3 regions of the Bradyrhizobium sp. 27S5 genome follow, and region 1 is predicted to be linked to each of the others. Evidence: riboswitches for the same ligand, from Rfam matches in the RefSeq annotation. Region 1 holds a riboswitch; each other region holds the start of a gene.
What was found. A riboswitch is a leader RNA that binds a small molecule or an ion and turns the genes downstream of it on or off. The one in region 1 is predicted to bind cobalamin.
Positions count from the first base shown of each region.

Region 2: linked by a shared signal. The riboswitch ahead of WDM24_RS14550 (DUF1636 domain-containing protein) and the one ahead of metE (5-methyltetrahydropteroyltriglutamate--homocysteine S-methyltransferase) in region 1 are both predicted to bind cobalamin.
Region 3: linked by a shared signal. The riboswitch ahead of WDM24_RS39295 (TonB-dependent receptor) and the one ahead of metE (5-methyltetrahydropteroyltriglutamate--homocysteine S-methyltransferase) in region 1 are both predicted to bind cobalamin.

Region 1 covers NZ_CP147714.1:1,375,056-1,385,299, forward strand. The annotation lists gene WDM24_RS06600 (EamA family transporter) at 1-359, opposite strand, end outside; gene WDM24_RS06605 (cyclic nucleotide-binding domain-containing protein) at 1,296-1,784, shown strand; gene WDM24_RS06610 (helix-turn-helix domain-containing protein) at 1,699-1,875, shown strand; gene WDM24_RS06615 (hemerythrin domain-containing protein) at 1,996-2,298, shown strand; gene hemN (oxygen-independent coproporphyrinogen III oxidase) at 2,865-4,217, shown strand; partial or broken gene metE (5-methyltetrahydropteroyltriglutamate--homocysteine S-methyltransferase) at 4,962-7,295, opposite strand; cobalamin riboswitch at 7,397-7,593, opposite strand; partial or broken gene WDM24_RS06630 (helix-turn-helix domain-containing protein) at 8,494-8,685, shown strand; gene WDM24_RS06635 (group II intron maturase-specific domain-containing protein) at 8,690-9,304, shown strand; partial or broken gene WDM24_RS06640 (IS630 family transposase) at 9,383-9,876, shown strand; partial or broken gene WDM24_RS06645 (IS30 family transposase) at 9,899-10,244, shown strand, end outside.
Region 2 covers NZ_CP147714.1:3,139,019-3,149,262, forward strand. The annotation lists gene WDM24_RS14540 (cobyric acid synthase) at 1-540, opposite strand, end outside; gene cobO (cob(I)yrinic acid a,c-diamide adenosyltransferase) at 552-1,205, opposite strand; cobalamin riboswitch at 1,242-1,453, shown strand; gene WDM24_RS14550 (DUF1636 domain-containing protein) at 1,547-1,921, shown strand; gene cobW (cobalamin biosynthesis protein CobW) at 1,918-2,952, shown strand; gene cobN (cobaltochelatase subunit CobN) at 2,952-6,200, shown strand; gene cobG (precorrin-3B synthase) at 6,197-7,360, shown strand; gene WDM24_RS14570 (precorrin-8X methylmutase) at 7,360-7,989, shown strand; gene WDM24_RS14575 (precorrin-2 C(20)-methyltransferase) at 7,990-8,721, shown strand; gene cobJ (precorrin-3B C(17)-methyltransferase) at 8,718-9,452, shown strand; gene WDM24_RS14585 (cobalt-precorrin-6A reductase) at 9,428-10,177, opposite strand; gene cbiE (precorrin-6y C5,15-methyltransferase (decarboxylating) subunit CbiE) at 10,176-10,244, shown strand, end outside.
Region 3 covers NZ_CP147714.1:8,340,718-8,350,961, forward strand. The annotation lists gene soxB (thiosulfohydrolase SoxB) at 1-1,742, shown strand, start outside; gene WDM24_RS39270 (hypothetical protein) at 1,739-2,194, shown strand; gene WDM24_RS39275 (MBL fold metallo-hydrolase) at 2,473-3,513, shown strand; gene WDM24_RS39280 (ABC transporter substrate-binding protein) at 3,683-4,486, opposite strand; gene WDM24_RS39285 (ABC transporter ATP-binding protein) at 4,771-5,544, opposite strand; gene WDM24_RS39290 (iron ABC transporter permease) at 5,541-6,584, opposite strand; cobalamin riboswitch at 6,697-6,894, shown strand; gene WDM24_RS39295 (TonB-dependent receptor) at 7,004-9,277, shown strand; gene WDM24_RS39300 (hypothetical protein) at 9,393-9,566, shown strand; gene WDM24_RS39305 (hypothetical protein) at 9,733-10,244, opposite strand, start outside.

The DNA of each region.
Region 1 (10,244 bases):
AACCGATGGGCCAGCACTTGCCGTACAGAAAACCCACGGTCGAAGAGTAACTTGACGAGAATATTTGTGAGGGCCAGCGAGAGACCGGCCACGATTGCCAAGACGATGCCAAAGGACGATCGAGTCCCCCACTCCATGCCCGCGTTGCCGCTAGCCGAGATCCAAATCATGTAGCATCCAATCGCCGCGATCGTAACGCTCACGACAACATCGGATGCTGGAGGGACGCCCTGTCGCCTGATCAGTGCATTTAACCACACTGTTGCTGTGGGCCCTAACGCCACCATGAACGCGACGACGATCGCCGGTTCTGCATATTTGAGACCGATGAACAAGCCGATCCAGCTTATCGCGGTCACGACATTGAGCGAGACAAAGCACCGGGAGCGAGCGCTTCGTCAGCCGCGCCTCGCCTCCCTCGTGGCGAGCTAGGAGATTGAACATTAGACAAACCGCAGCAAAGGACAGCAGCAGAGCGACGAACACGTCTGCTTGCTGAAAATACGACGCGGCATAAACCTCCCCTGCGGCGCTCACGACGACATAAAGCGCCACAAAGAGAACTCCTAGAGCGAAGCGACTTGCCGATCGCCCGCCTGCCATGCATCTTCCACGGCCCGTTTCGGCCTGGCGAATCGGGATTTGCTGGGACGGCAGCCGTCGCGCGGCCCGCGCGTTGCACGACGCGATGCCGCTGCTGCGCGAAGCTGACGTCCTCACCATTGTCGCGATCGCCGCTCCAAACAGGCTTCCGGCGGAAAGTTCTACGGAGCATTTGGGGCAGTACAAAGTCGGCCTTGCTGCAAAAGGTCGTTTCACTCCCGGCATCCCGGTCAGCGGGGCGCACCCTCCTGTCGCTCGCGGCGCACCAAAGCTTCGACCTGCTGGTGATGGGCGGATCCGGCACCTTCGTCCACGGCCGATTTCGGCTCTCCGCCTTAGGATGACCTGGCCAATAATCCTTCTCCAGCCACCGGCCGGCCGCCGCTGTGAACAACGCGCATATTGGCGGCTCCCCTCATCGGTTACGCCAGGTCCACCTGGACGACGAGCTTGGTATGATCGGATACGCGCGCACGCGTGAGCCCGAGAACTTGGCTCGGGTGACATATTGATCCGGCTCAACGGCTGGCCTTGCCGCTCTCCGGTGATTTTCGATCGATATCGACTTGCCACATTCTAAGGCATTGCGCTTCCGCCTGGCCGCACCTTCTCACGAGATCAGCCGACATCCGACTAGCGTCTTGCGCAGGCAGCCGCATGGTTGTGGTCCGTTTGGTATGATTGCGGCACCGATGCGGTTCACTCGCAACAGCGAGATCTACGGCGAGGATGAGGCAGCTGAATACCTGTATCAGGTGGTGTCAGGTGCTGTGCGAACCTACAAGATTCTGGAGGACGGACGCCGTCAGATCGGTGCATTTTATCTGCCCGGTGACATCTTCGGCTTCGAGGCCAGAGAAAGCCATATCTCTTCGGCCGAGGCGATCTGTGAGACGCATCTGCTGATGGTGAAGCGCTCCGCCGTCATTGTTCGCGCCAGTCACGAGAGGGAGCTCACGCGACAGCCGTGGGACGGTATGGCGCTGGAGCTCCGCCTCTTTCAAGCAACATTCAATGCTCCTGATCGGCAGCGCAGAAGATCGGGTGATGGCCTTTCTGCTCGATATGTCTCGCCGCGCTACCAAGAACGCTGCGATCGAACTTCCCATGTCACGGCAGGATGTTGCCGATTACCTTGGTTTGACCATCGAGACGGTGTCGTACGCCTTTACCCAACTTGAGCAGAATGGCGTTATTGCCCTACCAACCTCACGCCGAGTCGAGTTGCGTGACGGCAGATTATCCAGCCGCTATGCGCAGAACTTGGGTTAAGTCGCAAGCCGCGGCGAAAATGCGAATTCTGCAAGAACAGCGCGAACAATTGCGGCGCCGTGAAGGACACTGACCCTTAGCTCGAGCGACCTGCTACCTTGTTCCTCCATGGAGCCTGCAATGACCATCGATCTGTTGCTTCGAGAGCATCGCAATATTGATCTTCTTCTGACTTTCCTCCAACGCGAATTGGAGGTTTTCGAGCATGGGACCCGTCCGGACTATGAGGTCATTCGCGCGATCCTCAGCTATTTCGAGGTTTACCCGGCGATGTACCATCATCCTCAAGAAGACTTGATTTTCTCAAAGCTCGAGACTCGCGATCCGGATGCGATGTCGGCAATCTCGCACATGAACACCAGGAAGTCGTCGACCGTCTGCACCACGCCGTTCAAGCTATTGATGGGTCCTCGCGGATCGTGAACTCGTTCGGCAAGACGTCGGCAATACCGTACGCGACTTTATCGTACGCGAGCGGCACCACATGATGTTGGAAGAACGAGATTTATTTCCCGCCGCCGTTCTGGCTCTATCCCCTCAGGATTGGTCCGACATCGCTTCTGCTCTCACCGATCATGGTGATCCCCTATTCAGCGAAGCAGCAAGGGCGACCTCCGATGCGCTAAGAGCGCATATCCTAGAATTGGAGCAAGAAGCTGAAGCCGAACGGAGTTCGGTCGCTCTTTCCTCCGGAATGGCCAGCAGCCCGCTACATGGCCTCACGAGGGACGGCTAGTATCCTTCGGGAGAGGAATACTTTCTCCCTTCGCTCATGCAATTGGATCAAAACGAGAACTGGCTTGCATGCCGCCCATTGCTGCGGCATCACCGCTCATCGCGATCCAGGGACGATATACGCCGTGGGCATGCCCTACCAATTTGGCTTCAGACTCGCCACTGCCATCAGCCACCATTAAACTGACGCAGCGTAAAAACCTATCCGGCGTAACCTATCCGGCGTAACTGCGATTTGGACCCAGAGAAGAAGAATGCGACCCGACTTGGCAAAATCCTACGGGCAGCACTCCCTGCCACGCTACACCAGCTATCCGACGGCTCCCCATTTCTCGGCGTCAGTTAGCGAATCCGACTATCAAGCGTGGCTCAAGTCGTTAGGCGGCCAGCAGTCCGCCTCGATTTACGTGCACGTGCCATTTTGCCGAAGCATGTGCTGGTACTGCGGCTGCCACACATCTGTCATGAAACGCCAGGAGCCGCTCGCGACCTATGCAACCGCACTGCGAACTGAAGCCTACCTCATTGGAGAAACCATCGGTCGACGACAACCGGTCTCCCATGTCCACTTCGGCGGCGGCACGCCGACGATCATGACACCTGAAACGTTTGCTGATCTGGTCGCCTCGTTGCGCTATTCGTTCGCAATTTTGCCTGATGCCGAGATCGCCGTAGAGATCGATCCACGCATATTGACCGAGCCGATGGCCGAGGCGCTAGGCTATTGCGGGGTCAACAGGGCGAGCCTAGGTGTCCAAAGCCTCGATCCGGTTGTTCAACGGGCCATTGGCCGTCTGCAGAGCTTCGAACAGACCGCAGTATCGGTCGATCGTCTACACCGCGCCGGCATCGGCCGGATTAATTTCGACCTGCTCTATGGGCTGCCCCAGCAGACCGTCGTTTCCTGCCTCGACACTCTCTCCAAATGCCTCGCACTGCATCCGGATCGGTTCTCGGTGTTTGGCTACGCGCACGTTCCTTTCCTTAAGAAGCATCAACGCAAGATCGATGGATCCACTCTGCCCGACAGCGTCGAGCGACACCTCCAATCGGAAACGATCGCGCAAGCTTTGGTCGACGCTGGATATGTACGCATCGGCATCGATCACTTCGCCCTGCCGGACGACAATCTCGCCCTGGCACGGCAGGAAGGCAGGTTGAGGCGCAACTTTCAAGGTTATACGGATGATTCGGCGGACACCCTCCTTGGACTCGGCGCCAGCGCCATTGGCCAGATGCAACAAGGGTTCGTCGCGAACGCTGTGTCGATAAAGGACTACCTTGCTCGCATCGCCGAGGAACGGCTGGCCACGATGAAGGGCTATTTGCTGGCCGACGACGATCGCTTCCGCGCCGAAATCATCGAGCGACTCATGTGCGGCTTGGCAGTCGATCTTTGCGAGACATGCCGTCGTTACGGCAAGGATCCGAGCCTGGCCGTCGTCGATCGTTCTCGACTCGCCAACCTGATCGCAGATGGAGTTGCCGTACTGGACGACGGTCGACTTTCCGTGGTCGATGGCGCAGAGTTTCTCGTCCGGAGCGTCGCATCTTCGTTCGACGCGCACCTCCCTGGGTCGGAGGCTACGCACAGTCGGGCGGTTTGAACCGAAGCCAACCCGATCCGGTTCCGATCGGAGATCAACATCACCAAATCGGCTTCTGGTTAGGAGTATCGCGGGGCTGATAGCACGCCGATTTGGCATCCGGTCCCGAGCTATCTACAAGCGTCGTCACACCCACTACGTCGAGCCGTACGTAGATTTCAAACACTCGTTGGAACCGAGGATTCCAATCGGGCGACAACGGTTTGACCAACGACCGACCGAATCTGGCCTAACTCAAGCTGCTCATTTCATTGGTGATGATGAGGTCCTTGCGAGCGCGATTTTGATATGTCTCGGTGATTGAGCGTATTGTTTGCGGGCAGGAGAGCGCACCACGTTCTGCGGCTCGTTGCCTTCCATGGCGATCGCTCCACATCATCGCCCACCCATGCTCGACTCAGCGAGTCGTTGAGACAGTCCTCATCAGCAACAACCTTGGTGTAGTCTTCTAATCCTTGGCTATATTGGGCGCATACCAGGGCATAATTGAGTTACGATCATCCTGTGCCTTAACTGGGACTTAGATTTTCGGCGAATGTCCTCGCCGAGATCGATCCGTGGGCCGTGCTCCCTCTGCCGATGGAAGTGGCCGCGATGCCTAGCAGCGTCGCTCCTCCCAGACTCGACTTCCGCCCGGCCGCTAAACGCGGCCGGGCCTTTTGTATTCACCAAGGCTCTCCCGGGACTATCGAGATCTCCTTAAGCCGATCAGCTCGACGAAAGACCTGACCAAGGATCAATGGCCTATTGGAGCGGTGCAGCGCGCAGTTCGCGGGCCGCAGCGACCATGTTGACAAGTGCCGGGCGAACCTCCTCCCATTTGCGTGTCTTCAAGCCACAGTCCGGATTGACCCAGAACTGCGACCGCTGCAGCCGCTTCAGAGCCAAGGCCATGAGCTCCTTCATCTCGCCGGTCTCGGGAACGCGTGGGGAATGAATGTCGTACACGCCTGGCCAATTTGGTTCGGATAGTTGTAGTTCCTGAACGCGTCGAGCAGTTCCATCTTCGAGCGCGAAGTCTCAATCGAGATGACATCTGCGTCCATTGCAGCAATCGCATGGATGATGTCGTTGAATTCTGAGTAACACACGTGGGTATGAATCTGAGTTTGTTCGGCGACGCCCGATGAGCAGATGCGGAAGCAATCTCCAGCCCACTCGAGGTAAACGGTCCACTGCGCACTACGCAATGGCAAGCCTTCGCGTAGTGCAGCCTCATCGATCTGGATCATGGAAGCACCCGCATTCTCGAGATCGCCGACTTCATCTCGAATTGCGAGCGCAATCTGACGGCAGACTTCGCTTCGGGGAATATCCTCGCGAACAAACGACCAGTTCAAGATCGTTACTGGTCCGGTCAACATCGCCTTCATCGGCCTTTTGGTTAGCGACTGCGCATAGCGCCACCAGTCCACCGTGATCGGCTTCGGCCGTGAGACATCTCCAAACAGGATCGGCGGCCGGACACAGCGCGAGCCATAGGATTGCACCCAACCGTTTTTGGTAAATGCGAAGCCGGAGAGTTGCTCGCCGAAGTACTGCACCATGTCATTGCGCTCAAACTCGCCATGGACGAGCACGTCCAGACCGATGTCTTCCTGCCAACGTACGGCGCGCGCCGTCTCTTCCTTGAGGAACTTGTCGTATTGCTCGTCGCTCATCGCGCCTCGCGCATGCGCCGCCCGGGTATTACGGACCTCTGAGGTCTGAGGAAACGATCCGATCGTCGTGGTCGAGAACGCTGGAAGCCCGAAGCGCTTGCGTTGGATCTCGGCCCGACTGGCAAATGGGCTGGCCCGCCGGCGCATGGCCTGGTTGATCGCACTCAGCCGGACAACGACATTGGCATCTCGGATCTTCGGCGACGTCCCGCGGACGGCTGCGGCACACTCCGATTCCGCAAGAGCTTTCGCAACATTCTGGTCGCCTGCGAGTGCCCGCGCCAAGGTCGCAAGCTCACGCATCTTCTGAACCGAGAAAGCAAGCCAGCTCTTGACGTCGGAGGCGAGCCCGGTCTCGAGTTCAACATCGACCGGCACATGAAGCAGCGAGCAGGATGGGGCGATCTGTACGCGGTCCTTACCAAGCTTCGCAATCGCGGGATCCAGTCGCTGGCGGAGCGCCGACAAATTCGATCGCCAAACATTCCGACCGTCTATGACGCCGAGCGACATGACGAGGTCACTCGCCGCTCGCAATGATCTGGCTCAATAACTCTGGCGCGCGAACCAGATCGACGTGCAGCCCGGCAACAGGCAGGCGCAGGGCAGCGTCCAGATTGTCGCAGAGGCCACCGAAATAGCTTGCAACCATGATCTTGATGGCCGGCCCTTCCTTTGCGAGCCGGCCATAAGCATGTACCAAGGATTTTCGCGAACTCTCATCCAGAACAAGGACTAGGCAAGGTTCGTCGAATTGACCCCAATTTGCCCCGCGTTTGGCCAATTCCTTCAAAAGCTCAATATAGACCGGTATCAGGTCATCTAGCAGTGACAGTGGCTGGAACGCAAGATCGGCACTCTTGCCAAGCTTCAAGAATGTAACCGGCCCGATCAGGACAGGGCGCGTCTGAAAGCCAAGGGCCTTGGCTTCCTCGTACTCCTCGATTGGTTTGCGAGAGGATAGTCTGAAAGTCTGCCCCGGGTGAAATTCCGGGACCATGTAATGGTAGTTGGTGTCGAACCATTTGGTCATCTCCTGCGCGGGTGCGCCATATCCACGCGACGGGTGACCGCAACTCCCATCCTGACCGTCGCATTGTGCCCCGCGTGCCATGGCGAAGTATGTCTTGAGCGAAATGGATCCGGCATTCGTCTCGTAGACTTCTGGGATGGCACCAACCATGACACTGGTGTCGAGCACCTGGTCGTACAGCGAGAAATCGTTCGATGGGATCACGGTGACACCGAGAGACCTCTGGCGAGCCCAATTTGCGGCACGTAGGCCAGCTGCATCCTCGAGCAACTGCTGTTCGGCGATTTTTCCGGCCCAGTAACTTTCGAGCGCAACCTTGAGCTCTCGCCTTGGACCGATGCGTGGCGTTCCGAGTGTGGCAACCGGAAGAGAGAGAAGAGACATAGCGTTAACCCCATATTGGTGGCAAAGGCCATGGCGGACGCAGGCAGAAGAAGCCGCGCGAGCGACCGCTGCTTGGCGCACCACCGGGACACCCGCCGGTGGACGAAGATAGTGGCGGGGCAGGTCTCCTGGCTCGCGGCTCTGCGCTGCTGTCCGGTCTTCCCGAAACCGTCAGGCTTCAGTGCCTTCGTTGGACAGCTCGCCACTCACAGTTGCGGGGACAGCGCCGGAATTGACACCGGCTTCCCTCTTAGCTCCGGCCTAATGAGACCGGAGAACCTCGACACCTTCAATTATCGGCAAAAGGGATATTCCGTCAACCTCGCGTCATGTTGCGATCTGCTAATGTGCCTAGCGGCATGCCCACCGTTCATACTCGATGCAGAAGTCGCTCTACAATCACGGACATCGGATGACATCCCGAAAGTCCCTCCGCGTGGGCCGCGACAAATCCGAATACGCCGCCTTTGCACCGAGGACCACTTGGTCGAACAGACGGCTTTCATGCAAGCTGGCCCCGGTTCATCAAGCACGGCGCGCTGCGCTGCCTTCTCCAAGCAATCAACGATCCACCGAATAAGATAGCATACGCGGCGCGAGGTGGTTCTGTGATGCCAGCCATTTCTGGTAGGCGTCACTCGGACACTTTTTGGCGATACTGCCCAGGCAAGCATATCAACCAAACCAAGGAGACCGGCTCGCAATGAAAATGGCTGTTTGGAGTGCCCTCGGTGTCTTTGCTGTTGCCGTCTCGGCGGTCGGCTTGTTCGGGTTGATGGTAAGACCGCTCTTGAGTAACACCGCTCGACAGTTTCTCTCGAAACTATTGATCGGCTCAGGCCGAGGCTAGCACGGCTCGGCGTCCTCTACCTGCTTGAGGAGGACAGGACTTGCGTCGAAGCCGCATCTTCCGGTCGATTGAAGAGCACGATATGCGCCGGCCGACACGAGCGATCGCGCATGCCGGCGAGTGAATGCTACCATCTTGCCCGCCTGCTTAAAGCGTGCACTTCGGCGGCGTCTGTTCCAAACGCCCGGCGCTGATGGGCGGTTTCGTATCGTTGTGGGCCCTTGAGTGCCAAGCACATCTGCCTGGCGCTGCAACTAGAGCATTTCATTGCTTAACTGAATCGGAGGGGATTCCGGTTTTTGGCGGTTTGTGATTCAAGATGCTGACTGGATTGGAGGCCAGCATCGCATGACCCGACCTCTTTCCCTGGACCTTCGCGAGCGTGTGGTGGCGTCGGTTTTAGCGGGCGAGAGCTGCCGATCTGTGGCGGAGCGGTTTGGTGTTGCGGTCTCGTCGGTTGTGAAGTGGTCACAGCGGCAGCGGGCGACCGGCTCGGTTGCGCCTGGCAACATGGGCGGTCACCGCAAGCCCGTGCTTGATCTGGATGGCGCGGACACATCCCGACCTCCCTTGGTGTCGGTATGCCGACGACGGACTGGTGCACTGCCGGACCGAGCAAGAAGCAGAGGCCATTAGGGCGGAGCTTCAAGCGAGGTTGGAGGTGTGCGGACTTCAGATGCACCCGACAAAGACGCAGATCGTCTATTGCATGGACAACAGGCGTCGGCGAACGTATCAGAGGGTCAAGTTTGACTTTCTCGGATATCAGTTCAGGCCGCGGCAGGTGGCAACGTCACAGCGGAAGGAATTCTTTTGTGGATACACCCCGGCGGTCAGTCCGACAGCTTTGAAGGCCATGCGAGCAACGATCCGAAGCTTGCACATTCCCCGGCAAACGCCGGGGACGCTGGCTGAGCTTGCCCAACAGATCAATCCGCTCCTCCGGGGGTGGATAGGTTATTATGGTCGGTTCAGCCGTTCAGCGCTGTTCTCTCTGGTCGACTACGTCAATCAGAAGCTGAAGGCGTGGATCATGCGAAAGTACAAGCGCTTCCGGCTCCACAAAACCGGTGCTTCGCTGTTCTTGCGAAAGCTGGCTCGGAATAACGCGGAGCTGTTCGTACACTGGCAGTTCTTCGGAACGACCACGTTCACCTGACGGGAGCGGTGTGAACCGAGAGGTTCACGCACCGTTCTGCGAGAGGCCGGGGGTGAAAATCCCCGGCCTACTCACCCTTGGATCAAGACCAACATGGCCCCTTTGCGGGGCTGGGGCCCCAAGGGCGCACGCCTGCGCGGCTTCGCCCCGCACGGTCACTGGCGTACCCTCACATTCCTCGGCGCGCTCCGCCATGACCAACTCACGGCACCCTGCGTCTTCGACGGCCCGGTCAACGGCGAATGCTTCTGCGCTTATGTGAAGCACCTTCTCCTGCCAACCCTGCGCGAAGGCGACATCGTCATTCTCGACGAGCTCGGAAGCCACAAGTCGAAAGCTGTCAGGCAGATGATCCAGGCTGCTGGCGCCAGGCTCTGGTACCTGCCGCCATACTCGCCCGACCTCAACCCGATCGAACAGGCCTTCTCCAAGATCAAACACTGGATGCGGCAGGCTCAGAGGCGCACCGTCGAAGACACTTGGCGCCAAATCGGTCACCTCGTTCAGGACATCCAGCCTCGCGAATGCCAAACTACTTCGCAAACACCGGTTATGCTTCAGTCAAAATGTGAAACGCTCTAGGGTGTTGTGGCGATGGGACAATGTTATGGCCAGCTCAGCCTTGAAGAGCGCGTTGAGATTTACCGCCTGCATGCAGGCGGTAAATCTCGAAACGATATTGCGTCTGCGCTTGACCGCGCGACGTCGACGATAAGTCGGGAGCTGAAGCGCAACTCGCGGCCTACCAAGGTCTGGAGGGGCGGTTACGAACCTGTCCGGGCTCAACAATTGGCCGAACGTCGGCGACGGCAGGATGGCCGCTTCAAGCTGGCGCGCCAGCCGGCCCTGCGGGACTGCGTCGGCAAAAGCCTTGCGATGGGACATTCGCCGGAGCAGATCGCTGGTCGACTGGCGCGAGAGCATGGTCGCGTCATGATCA
Region 2 (10,244 bases), 1.8 Mb from region 1:
CGCCTGGATACCGACGAGCTGTGCGATGACGCCGCCGCGGTCGATGTCGCCGACCAGCACCACGGGGACGTCAGCTTTGCGTGCAAAGCCCATATTGGCGATATCGGACTTACGCAGATTGACCTCGGCGGGGCTGCCGGCGCCTTCGACCAGCACCAGATCGGCGCGATCCTTCAACCGCCCAAAACTCTCCAGCACCGCGCCCATCAGCGACGGTTTCATAGCGGAATATTCGCGCGCGCGTGCGGTCGCGATCCGTTTGCCGTGCACGATGATCTGGGCGCCGACATCGCTCTCCGGCTTCAGCAGCACCGGGTTCATGTCGGTGTGCGGCTCGACACCGGCGGCGAGCGCCTGCAGGGCCTGCGCACGTCCGATCTCGCCGCCGTCGATGGTCACAGCCGCGTTGTTGGACATGTTCTGCGGTTTGAAAGGCAGCACGCGCAGGCCGCGCCGACTGGCAGCGCGCGCCAGGCCCGCGACGATGAGCGACTTGCCCACGTCCGAACCGGCTCCCTGGATCATCAATGCACGCGCCATGGCGATAACAGTCAGAACTCGACGCCCGGCTGGGCCTTGATGCCGGAGCGGAACGGATGTTTCACCAGCGTCATCTCGGTGACGAGATCGGCGATCTCGATCAGCTCCTCCTTGGCGTTGCGCCCGGTGAGCACGACATGCGTCATCGGCGGCTTTGACGTGGTCAGGAACTCGACGACATCGGCGATGGCGAGATAGTCATAGCGCAGCGCGATGTTGATCTCGTCGAGCACAACCATGCGCAAGCTCGGGTCTGCGATCAGCTGCTTGGCCTTTTCCCAGCCGGCCTGGGCCGCCGCGATGTCGCGCGCGCGATCCTGCGTCTCCCAGGTAAAGCCTTCGCCCATCGCGTGGAATTGGCAGAGTTCGCCGAAATGCCCGGTGAGCAGGCGGCGCTCGCCGGTATCCCAGGCGCCCTTGATGAACTGCACCACCGCGCAGGGAAAGCCATGCGCCACACAGCGCACGATCATGCCGAAGGCCGAAGAGGATTTTCCCTTGCCGGCGCCGGTATGAACGATGATCAGACCCCTTTCACCGCTCTTGGTCGCCATGATCTTGTCGCGCGCGACCTTTTTCTTCGCCATCTTGGTCGCGTGGCGCGCATCCAGCGAAACCTCGCTGCTGCCGACCTCGTCTTCGGCGCCGTTTTCTTCAGAAATCATGACATTCCTTCGGCTTGACAAGTTCGAGCCACGGACGAATGGTGGGCCCGCGTTGGTTCCTGTCCTACGACAGGCGAAGAGGGAATGCGATAGGGCTCAAGGTGGGCCTGAAAAGCAGCCGCCCCCGCGACCGTGACCGGAGAGATGCCCAAAAGCCACTGATTCCTTGTCGAGAATCGGGAAGGTGGGCATCGAGGGAGAAATCCTGCTCCGCAAGCCGGGAGACCTGCCAACGCAACGTGTAGTGAGACCGGCGGACGGGGTGTTCCGCGACGGGGAACGAACCCATTCACATCGGTTCGTGTGCCTCTTCGCCTCCCGCTGTCAATCCAGGATGGGCGATGAGCGTTACACTTCATGTCTGCATCACCTGCCGCGCCGGCCAGACGCTGGCGGAAGGTGAGATCGCGCCCGGTGCGCGCCTGCATGCCGCGCTTGTTGAGGCCGGCGTGCCCGATGACGTCAATCTTGTTCCCGTCGAATGCCTCTCGGCTTGCAGCCAGGGCTGCTCGGTCGCGCTCAGCGCGCCGGGGCGGTGGTCCTATGTCTACGGCCGCCTGTCCGCTGATAATGCCAGGGATGTGATCGCCGGTGCCTCCGCCTATGCGGCCGCGCCTGACGGCATCGTGCCGTGGCGCAGCCGTCCGGAAATCTTCCGCAAGCAATCGCTCGCCCGCATTCCACCCCTTGCCGTCGTCCCGGAGGCCGCAGAATGAACACGCTCGCCAAAATTCCGGTCACGGTCGTGACCGGATTTCTCGGGTCCGGCAAGACGACGCTGATCCAGCATCTGATCCGCAATGCCAATGGCAAGAAGCTCGCGGTGCTGGTCAACGAATTCGGCAGCGAAGGCGTCGACGGCGAGATTCTGAAGTCGTGCGCCGACGCCAATTGCCCGACCGAGAACATCGTCGAACTCGCCAATGGCTGCATCTGCTGCACCGTCGCCGACGATTTCATCCCGGCGATGGAGCAACTGCTGGCGCGACGCGTGAGGCCCGATCACATCGTGATCGAGACGTCAGGTTTGGCGCTGCCGAAGCCGCTGCTGAAGGCGTTCGACTGGCCGGAAATCCGCTCGCGGATCACGGTCGATGGCGTGATCGCGCTGGCCGATGCGGAAGCGGTCGCGGCCGGCCGCTTTGCGCCGGATCCCGCAGCAGTCGATGCACAGCGTGCGGCCGACGACAATCTCGACCACGAGACGCCGCTGTCCGAAGTGTTCGAGGACCAGATCGCCTGTGCCGATATCGTGCTGCTGACCAAGGCCGATCTCGCCGGAGCGGAAGGGATCAAGGCGGCCAAAGCGGTGATTGCCGCTGAAATGCCGCGCGAGGTTCCGATGTTGCCGATCGTCGACGGCGCCGTCGATGCGCGCGTGATCCTGGGGCTCGAGGCCGCGGCAGAGGATGATCTCGCGTCGCGGCCGTCGCACCACGATGGCGAGGACGAGCACGAGCACAATGATTTCAACTCCGTGGTGATCGATCTTCCCGAGGTTTCGGATGTCGAGGCACTCGTGGCTTCGATCAAGGGGCTGGCCCGCGAGCAGAACGTGCTGCGCGCCAAGGGCTATATCGCAGTCGAAGGCAAGCCAATGCGGCTGCTCGTGCAGTCCGTCGGCGAACGCGTGCGGCATCAGTTCGACATGCCCTGGGGCACACGGCCGCGGCAGTCGAAGCTGGTCGTGATCGGCGAGCACGGCGACATCAGTGAAGCTGCGATCAGGGCGCGACTAGGTGTCTGATGCACGTCGTCTTCCGCGAGAGCCGCGGCCTTGAGGAGACCGCGACACCAAGGGACCTCGGCCAGGATCCGGCCGATCTCGTGGTGTTGTCGTTTTCCGACAGCGATCTCGCTGCCTTCGCGGCCGGCTGGCGGCGGGGCCGCGCCGCGCTGCCGTCGCTGCGGCTCGCCAATCTCGCGGAGCTGCGCCACCCGCTGTCGGTCGATACCTATATCGAGCGGACGCTGTCGCACGCGCGCGGCATCCTGGTGCGGCTGATCGGCGGTGAGCCCTATTGGTCCTACGGGCTGGCCGCGGTGCATCGCCTGGCAAAGGAGCGCGATATCGCCCTGGTGGTGTTGCCGGCGGATGGCCGCGACGATCTGCGGCTGGACGAATTTTCCACGCTGCCGGTCTCGACGCTGCGGCGACTTAAGGTGCTGTGCGACAAGGGGGGGCCTGTCGCCGCCCAGGCCGTGATCGCGCAAGTGGCGCTGGCGTCAGGGCTCTATGCCGGGCCTGTCGTCGGCGAGATCGATCTGCCGGAGATCGGCGTCTACGATCCGCGGCGCGGTGTTGTCGCAGCGTTGCCGGCATCGGGTGGCCGGCCGCGGGCACTCGTGACCTTCTATCGCTCCTATCTCGCGGCCGGCGACACCGCGCCGGTCGATGCCTTGGTCGAGGCGCTACGCGAGAAAGGTTTTGACGCCTACGGCGTGTTCGTCGCCTCGTTGAAGGCCGCAGGCGTGGCCGATTGGCTGCGCGCTCAGTTCGCGCAATGCCCTCCAGCCGCCATCGTCAATGCGACCGCATTCTCCGCGGCCGGCGATGACGGCACCACGCCGTTCGATGCCGCTTCATGTCCGGTGTTCCAGGTCGCCTTGTCGACGGCGCGGCGCGAGGATTGGGCCGAGTCGCTCCGCGGTCTGTCGCCCGGCGATCTCGCGATGCATGTGGTGTTGCCGGAGGTTGACGGCCGCCTGTTTGCGGGCGTGGTGAGCTTCAAGTCGGCGAGCGAGCGCGATCCCGATCTGCAATTCGCGCATCTTGCGCATCGGCCGGATGCCGGGCGCGTCGCAGCAATTGCCGCCCGCGTGGCAGCCTGGCATCGGCTTGCCGACAAGCCCGCGCAGGAGAAGCAACTCGCGCTCGTGCTGTCGAACTATCCGGGCCGTCCGCACCAGATCGCGCATGCCGTCGGCCTCGATGCGCTTGCCTCGGTCGAGGCGTTGCGGGCCGATCTCGCGGCCGCGGGCTTTGATCTCGAGCCGGTGGCGTTGCTGGGCGATGCGCTCTTGCACCGGAAACTGACATGGGACGTGGCCGGGTATCGCGCGGCCATCTCCGGCCTTCCGTCACAGCTCCAGGACGACCTCGCGCGTGCATGGGGCGCGCCGGAGGACGATCCCGATTGTCGTGACGGCGAATTTCAATTCGCGGCAATCCAGTGCGGCAAGTCGATCATCGCCGTTCAGCCGGAGCGCGGTGATATCGGCCATCGCGATGCCGACTATCACGATCTGTCGCGCACGCCGCGTCATGCCTATGTCGCGTTCTATCTGTGGCTCAGGCAGCAGGGCATCGATGCCGTCGTGCACATGGGCGCGCACGGCACACTGGAATGGTTGCCCGGCAAGTCGGTCGCGCTGTCGTCCGCGTGCTGGCCCGAGGCGCTGATCGGTGATCTGCCCGTCATCTATCCCTTCATCGTCAACGATCCCGGCGAGGCGGCGCAGGCCAAGCGGCGGATCGGCGCCTTGACGATCGGTCATCTGCCGCCGCCGCTCGCGCTGGCGGCGGTGCCGGAAGGCTTGCGCAGGCTCGAGCGCTTACTCGATGAATATTCGACTGCGGACGGTCTCGATCCGGCACGGCGGCAGCGCCTGATTGCCGATATCCGCGAGGAAGCGCGGCTGGCCGGGCTGGAGGACGATCTTGGTCTCGCTGCGTCGGTCTCCGCGGCCGAGGCGATTCCGCAGATCGACCGCTTCGTCTGCGATCTCAAGGAGAGCCAGTTCGGTGACGGCCTGCACATATTCGGGCAGGGCGCTTGCGGTGCGAAGGAGAAGGCTGCGTTACGCGATGCGCTCTCTGGCCGGCGCGTCGCGCCGGGACCTTCGGGGTCACCCTATCGCGGGCGCCGCGACGTGCTGCCGACCGGACGCAATCTGTTTGCCGTTGATCCCCGCGGGGTTCCGACGCCGTCGGCGCATGCGCAGGGCGTGAAGCTCGCCGAAGAGCTGCTGCGCCGTCACCTGCAGGATCACGGCGACTGGCCGAAAGGGCTCGTCGTCGACCTCTGGGGTTCCTCGACGATGCGCACGGCCGGCGAGGATTTTGCGATGGCCCTGCATCTCGCCGGCATTGCGCCGCGCTGGGATCACGGATCGGGCCGCGTGGTTGGCTACGACATCATCGCGCCGGCAGAGCTCGGTCGTCCCCGCATCGACGTCACGCTGCGCGTGTCGGGGTTGTTCCGCGACGTCTTTTCGGGGCTTGCCCAGTTGTTCGAGGCGGCCACGGAAGCATTGTCCGAACGCAGCGATGAGGGGGAGGAGAATCCCTACAGCGAACGCATGTCGCGCGTGTTCGGGCCTCGTCCGGGACACTATGGCGCCGGCATCGCGTCGGTTCCGGACGTCTTCACCCAGGAAGCGCGCGATGCGGCCGGCGAAGCCTGGCTGTCGGCGTCGTCCTGGGCGTTTGCATCCGACGGCGAGATGCGGCCCGATCGCGCCGGCATCGAGGGGCGGCTCGCGGCGGCCGACAGTTTTGTCCATACCCAGGACTTGCCCGAGACCGACCTGCTGCTGGCGGCGGACTATGCCGCGCATGAAGCCGGCATCGCGGCGGCAGCCCGGCGCATTGGCGCAGAGGTCCCGGCGCTCTATCATCTCGACGCGACGCGGCCGGATCAGCCGCATGCGCGCTCGTTGACCGAGGAAATCTCGCGCGTGGTGCGTGCGCGCGCCGCCAATCCCGCATGGATCGCCGGCATGATGCGCCATGGCTTCCGAGGTGCCGCCGAGATCACGGCGACGCTGGAGCACATGGCGGCGTTCGCCCATCTGGCCGACGCGGTGCCGCCGCATCTGTTCGACCTCTACTACGACGCGACGCTCGGCAATGACGACGTTCGCGGCTTCATGGCGCGCGAGAACCCGGCTGCCCTGGCTGCGATGGAAACCTGCTTTACCCGGTTGCACGAGGCGTCGCTCTGGCAGACGCGGCGCAATTCGATTGCGGCGGCATTGCAGGAGGCCTCATGAGCGCTGTTGCGATCAAGGGCTGGTGTCCCGGCGCGCTGCGGCCGATGCTATCAGGCGACGGCCTCGTGGTGCGGATTCGCCCGCGTGGCGGACGGCTCGAGGCAACGCAAGCAACGGGAATCGCCGATCTGGCCGCACGACACGGCAACGGCCTGATCGATCTGACCAGCCGCGCCAATCTGCAGATCCGCGGCGTCAGCGATGAAGGTTATCCGCGCTTGATCGAAGGAATTGGCGAGCTCGGGTTGCTGGATACGGATGCCGACATCGAGGCGCAGCGCAACATTCTGGTGACGCCATTCTGGGCCACCGGCGACGATACGCGCGCGCTCGCCGCCGAGCTTGAGCGGGTGCTCGCCGGTTCTTTGCTCGATCTTCCGACCAAGTTCGGTTTCGCAATCGATGATGGCAGCGAGCGGGTGCTGGCTGGCGCGTCTGCGGATATCAGGATCGAGCGCGATCGCAATGGCGGCCTGCTGGTGCGCGCCGATGGCGCCGAGCTCGGGCTTTCCGTCACGCGGAGCGAGGCCGTGCAGGTCGCGTTGGCGCTGGCCGAGTGGTTCATCGCTTCCGGCGGAGCGAAAGGTGAGAGGCGACGGATGGCGGCCTATCTCGCCGGCGGCGCGAGCCTGCCCGAATCCTTGCGCGGCGATGTCGAGCCGGCGCCGCGATCGATAGACGCCGTTCCCGGACTCTATTCGTCCGGTGCGATGGTCGGCGTTGCGTTCGGGCTCATGCCGCAGCAGACGCTGCGCCATCTCGCCGGCTGCGCGCAGGCTCTCCGCGTGACGCCGTGGCGGATGCTGCTGGCGGAGGGGATGCGCGAGATGCCCGGTGGGGCCGACATCGTCACCGAGGTCGACGATCCGGCGCTCCGCGCGATCGCCTGTAGCGGTGCGCCGCGCTGCGGCGAGGCGCATGCCGACACGCGCGCGCTGGCGTCGGCGCTGGTGCGGCATATTCCGGCCGATGCCCGGCTTCACGTGTCCGGTTGCGCCAAGGGATGTGCGCATTCCGGCTCTGCGGATGTCACCCTCGTGGCTACGAACCAAGGCTTCGATCTGATCCGTCGTGGCTCGACCCGGGATGAGCCCGTCATGCGTGGGCTGACCGGCGCCGGCATCGTCGCAAATCCCTCCGTGCTGCTGGGAGGCCGCTGATGCCGCACATCTATGAGACCGACGGTGCTGCGATCTATCGGCAGTCCTTTGCCACCATCCGGTCCGAGGCCGACCTTGGCCGCTTTACGCCGGACGAAGAACCGGTGGTCGTGCGCATGATCCATGCCGCCGGCATGGTGGGGCTGGAAGCGCATGTCCGCTTCACGCCCGGCATGGCCGCGAGCGCGCGTGCCGCCTTGCAGAACGGGGCGCCGATCCTTTGCGACGCGCGCATGGTGTCTGAAGGAATTACGCGCGCGCGGCTGCCGGCCGGCAATGCTGTCATCTGCACGCTTGGTGATCCCGAGGTTCCCGCACTCGCGCAATCGATGCGCAATACGCGCTCCGCTGCTGCGCTCGAGCTGTGGCGGCCGCATCTGGTCGGCGCAATCGTCGCGATCGGCAATGCGCCGACTGCGCTGTTCCATCTCCTCAACATGCTGGAGGACCCCGATTGCCCAAGGCCGGCGGCGATCATCGGCTGTCCGGTCGGCTTTGTCGGCGCGGCTGAGTCCAAGACGGCATTGATGGCCGCACCGCACGCGCCGGCGCTGACGGTCGAGGGACGTCTCGGTGGTTCGGCGATCACGGTCGCCGCCGTCAACGCACTGGCGAGCCGGAGCGAGTAGATGGGACGCATCATCTGCTGCGGCCTCGGCCCAGGCGATCCGGACCTGATGAGCGTACGCGCTGATCGCACTGTGCGTGCCGCAAAGCACGTCGCCTATTTCCGCAAGAAGGGCCAGCTGGGTCAGGCCCGCCGCATCGTGGAGGGGTTGCTCGTCGCCGACGTTAGCGAATATCCGATGGAATATCCCGTCACCACTGAGATCGCTTTCGACAGTCCGGACTATGCGCGGCTGCTCGCGGGATTCTATGACGAATGGGCCGAGCGCCTGGCGCGGCTTGCGCGCGCGATCGATGTCGTCGTGCTTTGCGAGGGCGATCCCTACTTCTACGGCTCGTTCATGCACCTGCATTCGCGCCTGCAGGCGCGTGTCGAGATCGAGGTGATCGCCGGCATTCCCGGCATGGCGGGTTGCTGGAATTCGGTCGGCCAGCCGATCGCGCTTGCCGACGACGTGACCACCGTGCTGATGGGCACGCTGCCGGAGGCGGAGCTCGAACTGAGGATGCGGAGTTCCGACGCGCTCGTCGTCATGAAGACCGGCCGCAATCTCAGGAAGATCCGACGCGCGCTCGCCTCGGCGGGGCGTCTCGACGATGCGTGGCTGGTCGAACGCGGCACCATGCCGGATCAGCGTGTCGCCCGGCTCGCCGAGATCGGCGAGGCCGACTGTCCGTATTTTGCGATCGTGCTGGTGCACGGGCAGGGACGGCGCAGGGAGGCGGCCGAATGACGGGAACGCTGACCATCGCGGGATTGGGACCGGGCGACGAGGCGCTGATCACGCCGGAAGTCACATCCGCGCTTGCGGCTGCGACCGACATCGTAGGCTATGCGCCCTATGTGACGCGCGTGCCGCCGCGCGCCGGGCTCACGCTGCATTCCTCGGATAATCGCGTCGAGCTGCAGCGCGCCGCCGACGCGTTGCGGCTTGCATCCGAAGGGCGCCACGTCGTAGTGGTGTCTTCGGGCGATCCCGGCGTCTTTGCGATGGCGTCCGCCGTGTTCGAGGCGCTCGAGGACGCGCCGCAATGGCGCGACCTCTCGATTCGCGTGCTGCCCGGCGTGACCGCGATGCTGGCGGCGGCCGCGAGCGCCGGTGCGCCACTCGGTCATGATTTCTGCGCGATCAACCTCTCCGACAATCTCAAGCCGTGGCCGCTGATCGAGAAGCGCCTGCGGCTTGCGGCCGAAGCCGATTTTGCCATCGCGATGTACAATCCGCGCTCGGCGAGCCGGCCGGAAGGTTTTGGTCGCGCGCTCGAAATCCTGCGCGAGGCGGGTTGCGACGAGCGGATCGTGGTGTTCGCGCGTGCCGTCAGCACGCCCGATCAGCGGATCGAGACGGTCGAGCTGCGCGACGCGAAGCCGGAAATGGCGGACATGCGGACACTGGTGATCGTCGGCAATTCGGCGACGCGGCGGGTCGGGCGCTGGGTCTACGCGCCGAGGCAGGTCCGATGACCGAGCCATTGCATCACATCGCCGACGCTTTCCAGCCGTGGTCGGTCGGGCAGAGGTGGCCGGGTGATCATGATGACGGGAAGGCCAAGCGCACGGGCGGCGTCGATCTTGGCGCGCGCGCCGGTTCCGCCGGAGTTGCGGGCAACGATCCAATCGATGCGACGCTCGCGCATCATCTCGAGCTCGCCGTCGAGCGTGAACGGTCCGCGCGACACGATGACGTCGGCATCGGGCAATGGCAGCGCTTGCTCGGGCGGGTCGACAAATCGCAACGTATAGGCGTGTTGCGGCCGGCTGCCGAACGGCGCGATGTGCTGGCGGCCGATCGCGAGGAATACGTTGGCGCGGCTGTCCGGCAGCGCGGCGACGGCGGAGGTGACGTCCGCGACCTCGATCCAGCGGTCGCCGGATGTTTTGTCCCACGGCGCGCGCTCGAGCGCGACCAGCGGCGTTTCGGTTTGCGCGCAGGCGGCGATCGCGTTGCGGCTCATCTCGACCGCGAAGGGATGCGTCGCGTCGATCACATGGGTAATGGCTTCGCGACGCAGATAGTCGGCAAGACCGCTGACGCCGCCGAAGCCGCCGATCCGGGTCGGCAGCGGCTGGTCGGCCGGCGCACGCGTGCGGCCGCCATAGGAATAGACCGCGTCGATCCCCGCGCGCGCGATTGCAGCGGCGAGCAGATTGGCGTCGGCGGTTCCGCCCAGGATCAGGGCGCGCATCATGAATAATCCCTGGTTGACCATCATCGGCATCGGCGAAGATGGCCTTGACGGCCTCTCCGACGCAAGC
Region 3 (10,244 bases), 2.2 Mb from region 1:
TCATCCGCCGCGAATTCCTGAGAGCTTCGGCCGCCGCGACGCTCGTGGCCGGCCTGCCCCGGCTTGCGCGCGGCGCCGATACCGCCAGCGTCTACGACCTCGAGCGCTTCGGCAACGCCCGTATCCTGCACATGACTGACACCCATGCGCAGCTGAAGCCGGTGTTCTTCCGCGAGCCCAGCGTCAATCTCGGCGTCGGCGCGATGGCCGGCCAGCCGCCGCATCTGGTCGGCAAGGCGTTCCTCGACCGCTTCGGCATCCGGCCCGACAGCGCCGACGCCTATGCCTTCACCTGCGTCGAGTTCGAGAAGGCCGCCGGCCGCTTCGGCAAGCTCGGCGGCTTTGCCCATCTGAAGACGCTGGTCGACAAGCTGCGCGCCGATGTCGGCGAAAAGCGCTCGATCCTGCTCGATGGCGGCGACCTCTGGCAGGGCTCAGGGCTCGCCAACGCCATGAACGGCGCCGACATGGTGGAGGCCGCCAATTTGCTCGGCATCGAGGCGATGACCGGGCATTGGGAATTCACCTATGGCGAAGAGGTGCTGCGCGACAATCTCGCCCGCTTCAAGGGTGAGTTCCTGGCGCAGAACGTGTTCCTGACTGAGGAAGCCGCGTTCAACGACGCCAAGGCGTTCGATCCGGCCTCGGGGCGTGTGTTCAAGCCGTCTGTCATCAGGGAGATCGGCGGGCACCGCGTCGCGATCATCGGCCAGGCCTTCCCCTATGTGCCGATCGCGCATCCCAAGCGCTTCACGCCGGACTGGAAGTTCGGCATCCGCGACGAGGAGCTGCAAAAGCTGGTCGATGGCCATCGCAACAACGACAAGGTCGAGGCGGTGATCCTGCTGTCGCATAACGGCATGGATGTCGATCTCAAGCTCGCCAGCCGCGTCACCGGCATCGACGTCATCCTCGGCGGCCACACCCATGACGCGATCCCGATCCCGATCACGGTGACCAATGCCGGCGGCGTGACGCTGGTCACCAATGCCGGCTCCAACGGCAAGTTCATCGGCGTGCTCGATCTCGACCTCGCCAAGGGCAAGGTCGCCAATGTCCGCTACCGCCTGCTGCCGGTGTTTGCCGAACTGCTGAAGCCCGATCCGGCGATGCAGACGCTGATCGACAAGATGCGCGACCCGCATGTCGACGACTGGAGCGACAAGCTCGGCACGGCCGACCGGCTGCTCTACCGCCGCGGCAATTTCTCCGGCACCGTCGACCAGTTGATCTGCGACGCGCTCTTGAGCGAGCTCAACGCCGAGATCGCGCTGTCGCCGGGTTTCCGCTGGGGCCTCACCGCGCTCGCCGGCCAGCCGCTGACCATGGAAGACGTGCTGTCGGAAACCGCGATCACCTATCCCGAGACCTACGTCGCCACCATGACCGGCAGCCAGATCAAGGACGTGCTGGAAGACGTCTGCGACAATCTGTTCAACGTCGATCCCTATTATCAGCAAGGCGGCGACATGGTCCGCGTCGGCGGCCTCGCCTATGCCTGCACGCCGGGCGAATCCGTCGGCAAGCGCATTTCCGAGCTGAAGCTCGGCAACGGCAAGCATCTCGAAGCCGGCAAGCACTACAAGGTCGCGGGTTGGGCCTCGGTCAACCAGCAGAGCGGCGCGCCGATCTGGGAAGTCGTGGCCAAGCACCTGCGCTCCGGCCGGCCGCCGAACCGCGACGAGCCCGGCGTGACGCTGAAGGGCGTCGACGACAACCCGGGCATGACGAAGCTCGGATGACGCGGCGCCCGATCATCGCAGCGCTCGGCCTGGCGGCGCTCGCGCTTGCAACGCCGCTCGCCCGCGCCCAGCTGGCGCCGCTGCAGGACAAGCCGTTCGCCGAGCACAAGATCGTGCTACAGCTCTCCGACAATGATCCGAGGAAGCAGGGCCTCGTCATCAGCGTCGCCAACAATCTGATGAAGCACTACGACCCCGACAAGGTCGCGGTCGAGATCGTCGCCTTCGGCCCGGGCATCGAGCTGCTCAAGCCCGACAATCCGAACCGCAAGCTGGTCGAAAGCCTGGTCGCGCAGGGTGCGCGGGTCGATATCTGCCTCAACACCGTCGACACGATCGAGCGCGACACCGGCAAGCGGCCCGACTACATCGCAGCCGCCACTCCGGTGCAGGTCGGCGTCGCGCAAATCCTGCTCTTGACCGAGAACGGATATACGCTGGTGCGGCCCTGACGGAGCCGCAGGAGCAGGGCTGGAGTAAGTCACGAAATATGGCCCGTCATCCTGAGGTGCACGCGCAAGCGTGCCTCGAAGGATGCACGGCCCCGATGCCTCCGCGCTCCACCGTTCCTTTCGTGAGAGACCCGGGCCGTCCACCCTTCGAGACGCCGCCTACGCGGCTCCTCAGGGTGACGGGACAGGCTGGAACGGGGATGGATTTGCTTTGAATCGACCCCATCTATGGAATAATATCCTCCCTGTGACTCGGCCCGGAGAATAGGTAAGCCGTCATGATCTTTCGCCAGCTCTTCGACAGCGTGTCCGGCACCTACAGCTATCTGCTCGCGAGCCGCGCCGGCGGCGAGGCGCTGATCCTCGATCCGGTGCTGGAGAAGGCCGACCGCTACTGCAAGCTGCTGCAGGAACTCGACCTCAGGCTGGTCAAGGCCGTCGATACACATCTGCATGCCGATCACGTCACCGGCCTCGGCGAGCTGCGCGACCGCACCCAGTGCATCACCATCATGGGCGAGCAGAGCAAGGCCGACGTGGTGTCGATGCGCGTTTCCGACGGCGACAAAGTGACGATCGAGGGCCTCTGCCTCGAGGCGATGTACACGCCCGGCCACACCGACGATTCCTATAGCTATCTGATGGGCGACCGCGTGTTCACCGGCGATACGCTGTTGATCCGCGGCACCGGCCGCACCGATTTCCAGAACGGCAGCGCGCGGGCCCAGTACGATTCGATCTTCAATCGCCTCTTGAGGCTGCCCGAGGAGACCATGGTGTTCCCCGCACATGACTACAAGGGCGACACCGTCTCCACGATCGGCGAGGAGAAGCGCTACAATCCGCGGCTGCAGGTCAAATCGATCGACGACTATGTCGAGCTGATGAACAACCTCAATCTGCCGAACCCGAAGCTGATGGATGTCGTGCTGCCCGCCAACATGCATGTCGGCCTGCACCAGGACGAGCTCACCAAGGAAGGCCTCTCCCTCAACGCACGCGACGCCATCGCGAGCCTCGGCCGGCCCGATATCCTGCTGGTGGATTTGCGCGAGAGCGGCGAACGGGCCAAGCACGGCACGCTCGCCGGCGCGCTGCACGCGCCCTATCCCGGGATTTGCGCCACATTGCAGCCCGGCGGCATGCTGCGCGAAGTTGCCGCCGCGACCGGCCGCCGCGTCGTGTTCTTCTGCGCCTTCGGCGAACGCTCGGCGATGGCGGTGGCCGCCGCGAAGAAGGCGGGACTGGCGAACACCGCGCATATCGAGGGCGGCATGGATGCGTGGAAGAAGGCCGGCGGGCCGGTGGTGCTGGGGTAATTCCCTAGGCTCTTCGCTAACGCGCGCGAAATTATCTACCGTCACCCTGAGGTGCGAGCGAAGCGAGCCTCGAAGGGTCGACGGCCACACTGTGTCCGCGCGCATTTGGCGATATCGGGGCCGTGCATCCTTCGAGGCTCGCAAGAGCTCGCACCTCAGGATGACGGGGTTAATTAGAGCGCTCGGCGCTTACCCGCTGCAGCTCCGCCGTCAACCGATCCAGCGCATCGGCCAGCATCACGCCGCCGCAGACGGTGAGCCGCTCCGGCAGCACGATGCGCTTGCCCTCCGGATAGAACCGCTCCAGCGCCGGATGCAGCAGGAAGGCGCGGCCGTCATCCTCGGCGCGATCGCCGGCCTCCGCCACCAGGATGAAATCCGGCCGCAGTTTCACGATTGCTTCCAGCGAGGCAAATCCGCCGGCGTTGAAGCCGAGCTCGCCGGCGGCGTTGGAAAGACCCGTTGCCGCCAGCAGCGAGTTGACCAGGCTGCTCTCACCCGACACAAAGCCGCGCCGCTCCAGCGGCAGCACCCGATAATGATGACCGTCAGCCACCGCCCGCGCCCGCGCGATCGCCGCGTCGAGGCGCGCGATCTCGGCCTCCGCGCGATCCGGATGCTGCAGCACCTCGCCCATGGCGCGGATCTGGTCCCTCACCTCGTCCAGCGTGCGCGGCACCGTGAACTCGACGAGATGCAGCCCCTTCGCCTTCAGCAGATCGCGCGTCGCCCGCTTGTCGAACAGGCTGACGACGACGAGGTCCGGCTTGAGCAGCAGCACGTCCTCGGCCTCGCCGGACAGCCGCGGATAGTTTCGCGCCCGCTCGGCGGCCCAGGATTGCCAGGCATCGCGGGAGAAACGGCTGAGCCCGAGGATCTGGTCCGGATCAGCCAGCGACAGCACCAGCTGGTCACTGCAGACATTCATCGAGACGATGCGCGGTCCGGCGGCAGACGCGGCACTGGCGGACATGAGCCCAGCAAGAACGGAGAGCGTCAGCAAAAAGCAGAGCCGAGCGAGATGGCTGACACGCAAAAGGTGCGCCCCCTCTCCCGCTTGCGGGGGAGGGTTGGGGTGGGGGTAGCGCCGCAATGAACACTCTTCGAGTGGAGAAAGCCCCCGCCCGCATCGCATCTTTCGATGCGACACAGCCGAAGCCTCGCTTCGGCGTTTCTTAAGAACGGCCGCCGAAGGCGGCCTATGCTCCCCCGCAAGCGGGAGAGGTGAACCGAACTCGCGGCAGTATCTCGCCCGCATCACACGTCCGCCCACGGCACGATAACGGCCTCGCGCTGAAATTCAGCGCGGTAGGCGCTGACCCGGAACACGCTGGCGAGGACCGCTTCCGACAACGCCTCATCCGGCGGGCCTTGCGCCGCCAGCCGGCCCTCCGACAGCACCAGCACGTGATCGGCAAAGCGCGCGGCGAGCCCGAGATCGTGTGTCACCACGATGACCAAGACGCCGGTGTCGGCGACGTTGCGCAGCTTCTGCATCACGTCGATCTGGTGGCGCGGATCGAGCGACGCGGTCGGCTCGTCGGCGAGGATCACCGGCGCCTCGACCGCGAGCACCCGCGCCAGCGCGACGCGGCTGCGCTCACCGCCGGACAGCTCGGTGACGCGGCGGTCGCTGAATTCAGTGACGTCGACCGCCTGCATCGCCCGCAGCACGGCCTCCATGTCCTTCGGCGATAGCCGCGCCGGATCGGTCGCGCCATGCGGATAGCGGCCGAGCGCAACGATATCGCGCGCCGGCAGCGGCCAATGCACCATGTGCCCCTGCGGCAGATAGGCGAAGCGCTTCGCGCGCTCGCGCAGCGGCAGTGACGCCAATGCGTCGCCGCCAATCCGGATCTCGCCGTCGGACGGAATCAATCCGGCGAGCGCGCGCAGCAGTGTGGTCTTGCCGGCGCCGTTCGGGCCGACCAGCGCGACCAAATGGCCCGATGCCAGCGACAGCGACACATCGTGCAGCACCTTTCGGCTGCCGAGCGAAGCATCGAGCGCGATGGCGGACAGCAGCGTCATGCCACGCCTCCGCCGAGCGCGCGGCGTTCGCGCATGATCAGATAGAGGAAGAACGGCACGCCGATGATCGAGGTCAGCACGCCGACCTTGATGTCCGAGGTCGAGGGGATGATGCGCACCGCGATATCGGCCGCGAGCAGCAGCGCCGCGCCGGTCAGCGCGCTCGGCACCAGCAGCCGCGCCGGATCGTGACCGATCAGGGGACGCATCAGATGCGGCGCGACGAGCCCGATGAAGCCGATCGTGCCGGTGACCGCGACCGCGCCGCCGACGCCGAGCGCAACGCCCGCGATCACGAAGAGCCGCAGCCGCCCGACATCGACGCCGAGGCTCTGCGCGGCCTCCTCGCCAAGCGTCAGCGCACGGAACGCGTTCGCCTGGCTGAGCAGGATCGCGGCACCCGCGATGATGAAGGGCAGCGCCAGCGCCACATGCTGAAAGCTGCGGTCCTCCAGCGAGCCGAGCAGCCAGAACGCGATCTCCAGCACCACGAAGGGATTGCTGGAAAGATTCATCACCAGCGCGGTCGCAGCACCGGCGAAGCTCGAGATCGCAAGCCCCGCGAGGATCAGGATCAACAGCCCGGCATTGCGGCCGGCGATCGCGAGCAGCGCGAACACCGAGCCGAACGCGGCGATGATCGCCACCACCGGCAACGCGTAGGAGCGCACGTCGGCCAGGCCGAGCGCGATCACCAGCACCGCGCCGAACGCCGCCGATTGCGGCGCACCGAACAGCGACGGCGAGGCCAGCGGATTGCGCAGCAGGCCCTGCAGCGCCGCGCCTGACAGCCCAAGAATGCCGCCGATTGCGAACGCGAGAATGGTGCGCGGCAAACGGATTTCGCGCACGATCACCTGCGCCACATCGCTGCCGCCGCCGAACAGCGCCTCGATCACCGCGAGCGGCGACAGCCGCACCGGCCCGATGCCGAGCGAGATCACGCACAGCAGCACCACAAGCGCGAGCAGCGCCGCGGTGGCGCCCCATCGGCGCCGCGCCGCGACCTCGGCCGCCAAGGCAAAATCCTGCACGCTCATCGGATCCATGCTCTTACAGCGATCGCCGTGGCAGACAAGCGACACTCGACAAAAACCGTGGCCGTCTGACCGCCGCCCGACTTCCGCCGGATTGACTTTGCTGCCCGGCCGAACCCTAGATGAACATGACGGTTCTTTCATGAGATGAAAAGGGAATGCGGTGCGGGGAAACTTCCCCAAGGCCGCGGCTGCCCCCGCAACTGTATGCGGTGAATCCTTCGTCACGGGCCACTGGGAATCTCGGTCCTGGGAAGGCGACGAAGGGTAACGACCCGCGAGCCAGGAGACCTGCCGTCAGCCGTGGTCACACGCGAAGATGCCGGTCGGGGAGTACAGGCATGAGCTTCACCTGAGGCTGTTAGCACGATGGTGAGACTGGTTCGCGGTGACGTGCCACTGACGTTACCGAGGTCTCGCTTATGTCGTCCTACCCATTCCACCATTGGCGGCGCCGCGCGCTTCTGCTCGCGACGACGATGCTCGCGCCGGCAGTCTTCACCGCCGCCGCGCGGGCGCAGCAGGCGCCCGCTCCCGATCAACTACCGGCGATCGAAGTCACCAAGCCGGGCGAACAGAACGTCACGCGCGCCAAGCCCGCTGCAGACGAAGCGCCCGCACCGCGCCGTCCGGCGCCGGGCACCGTAGAGAGCACCAATGTGGGCGGCGGAAGCGGATCCGGCACCACAGGGACAGGCACGGCCACCGGGACCGCCGGCAACGGTGGCGGCGGCCGCCAATTCGCCGGCATTGTCGGATCGTCCTCGACCGTGATCACCGCCGACGACATCGCGCATTCGCCGGTGCAGTCGCTGCCCGAGATCCTCGCGCAGGTGCCGGGCGTGCAGCTGCAAACGCTCTATGGCGGGCCGAACGGCGCCAAGACCGCGGTCGACCTGCGCGGCTTCGGGGCATTCGCCACCGACAACACGCTGTTCCTGCTCAATGGCCGCCGGCTCAACGACGTCGACAAGGCCGGCTTCGACCTCACCACGATCCCGCTCGATTCGATCGCGCGCATCGAGATCACGCGCGGCAACAGCGGCGCCGTGCTCTACGGCGACAATGCGGTGGGCGGCGTCGTCAACATCATCACCAAGACCGGCGTCGGCGGTCCGCCGACGACGATGAGAGCCGAGGCGGGATTTGGCTCGTTCAACACCCGCATGGCCGCCGTCTCCGCGGCGCTCAATGCGGGACCGTGGTCCACCTCGTTCTACGGCAACGGCATCAAGTCCGACGGCTACCGCGTCAACAATGCGCTCGACCAGCGCAACGCGGTCGGCAGCGTCAACTACACCACGGCCGACCTCACCGCTTTCCTGACCGTCACGGGCAGCGACCAGAAGCTCGGCCTGCCCGGCGGGCGGCTGGTCGATCCGTCGATCGGGGTGAACGAGCTGCAAACCGACCGCCGGGGCAGCAGTACGCCGTTCGACTATGCCAACCAGCAGACCGCGAGCGTCACCGCCGGCTTCACCAAGACGCTGATCAACGGCGTCGACCTGATCGTCGACGGCGGCTGGCGGCAGCGCGATACCCAAAGCGGCTTCTTCGGCACGGTACCGACCATCAGCTTCGCCTCGACCTACAACGATGCCGCGCTGGAGACCTGGTCGCTGACGCCGCGGCTCAGCGTCAAGAACGTGATGCTGGGGATGCCGTCGACGATCCTCACCGGCATCGACTATTACGATTCGACGTTCCGTCAGGCACGCGGCGCGTTCCAGGGCGTCGACCCCTTCCACATCTACAATATCGAGCAGCAGAGCGTGGCCGGCTACTGGCAGCACACGCTCGGATTGCTGCCGACCACTGACTTCTCTTATGGCGCACGCGTCCAGAATACCAGCGTCTCGGCGCGCGATCGCTACGACCCGAATGCGCCGTTCGCGTTCGACGCGCAAGCGTCGCCGCTCGACAGCAACGAGACGCAATATGCGCTCCATGTCGGCGTCGAGCATCGCTTCACGGACACATTTTCGGTGTTCGGCCGCGCCGCGCGCGCATTCCGCACGCCCGATGTCGACGAGCGCGTCGCATCGGGTCCGTCATTCGACCCGCTGACCTTCCTGCCCATCGCGCAGAATTTTGCGCTCAAGACCCAGACGTCGGAAGACGTCGAGGGCGGCTTCCGGGTCAGGACCAACCGCTTCCAGGTCCAGACCAGCGTCTATCTGATGGATCTCGAGAACGAGATCCATTTCAACCCGGTGCTGTTCTACAACGTCAATCTCGACCCCACCCGCCGCTACGGAAGCGAGACCAGCGCCTCGCTCAAGGTCAGCGACAGCGTGACGCTGCGCGGCGGCATGGCGATCACCCGCGCGGTCTTCCGCGAAGGCATCTGGGCCGGCAACGACGTGCCGCTGGTGTCGCGCTACACCGGCAGTCTCGGCGTGACCTGGAATATCTGGCAGAACTATCTGGTGTTCGACGCCACCGCGCGCGCCTGGAGCTCGCGCATCATGGACAACGACCAGGCCAATACCCAGACCCGGATTCCCGCTAACGCCACCGCCGACATCAAGCTGAGTGGGCAAATTGACCGCTTCTTCTGGTCGCTCAGCGTCAACAACCTGTTCAACGCGCTCTATTACGACTACGCCATCGCGAGCTCGTTCACAGATGGCCGCTTCTCGGCCTATCCGCTCCCCGGCCGCACCTACATGGTGAAGGCTGGCGCAACGTTTTAGAGCATGATCCGGCGCGGCGGGGGTGTGATCCCGCCGCGCCGTCTCACTCCATTACAAGCGCCAGCAAACTGGGATAGAATTCCGGCAGCTGATTTAACCCGCGCAGGGGAAACGCATGGGCAAGGCCGGAAAGACGAGCAAGGGCGCCGACAAGCCCAGCAAAAAGTCCGACGAAAAGTCGAAGGCGCCTCCGCCACCCGCCGCGCCGCCGGACGACGAGTATGACGAGGATGGCGACATCGCCACGCCGAAGATCGACCGCTATGGCAATGACGACGAGCCGTTGTGAGGGATGAACGATATCCATCCCTGCGTCGTCCCGGCGAAAGCCGGGACCCATAACCACAGGGCCGAGTTGTTGAAGCGCGCTGTGGCCCCAGCGCGTCGCAACAATCATCATTAGTGGTTATGGGTCCCGGGTCGCGCTTCGCTTGCCCGGGACGACGAGAATGGGGTCAGCAAAACTCCGCACTCTCGATCTTCCTGATGCTGCGGCGATCCAGCAGATGCGCGCCAAAGCCGCCGCGCGCCAGCGATGAGGCGATCTGCGGCGATGCCAGCAGCAGCGCCGTGGTCATCGCCAGCGGCGCGGCGCTGAGCCAATCGAGCCGCACCGGCGTCAGCTCTTCCGTGCTGCCGCGATAGAGACCGTCACCCGCGGCGATGCGGCCGCATTCCCTGATCAGCTCGCGCCTTGTGCCGTCGCGCGACGCGCTGCCGAGCAGCGCCTGCATCGCCAGATGGGTCCGCACCCCGGCGCGGCCGTCTGCCAGCGGAGCCGGCGTCTCGTCAAGCGAGACGCGCAGCAGCAGGTCGACCAGATCGGTGCCGGACCGGTATGCGTTCATGGGCTCGACCAGCCGCGGGTTGCAGTCGATCAAGAGCGGCGTTGCGCTGTCGAGCGGCATGATGACATCGACCGAGAGCGCGCCATGCCAGCCGAGATGCGCGCCGATCGTCTCGAGCG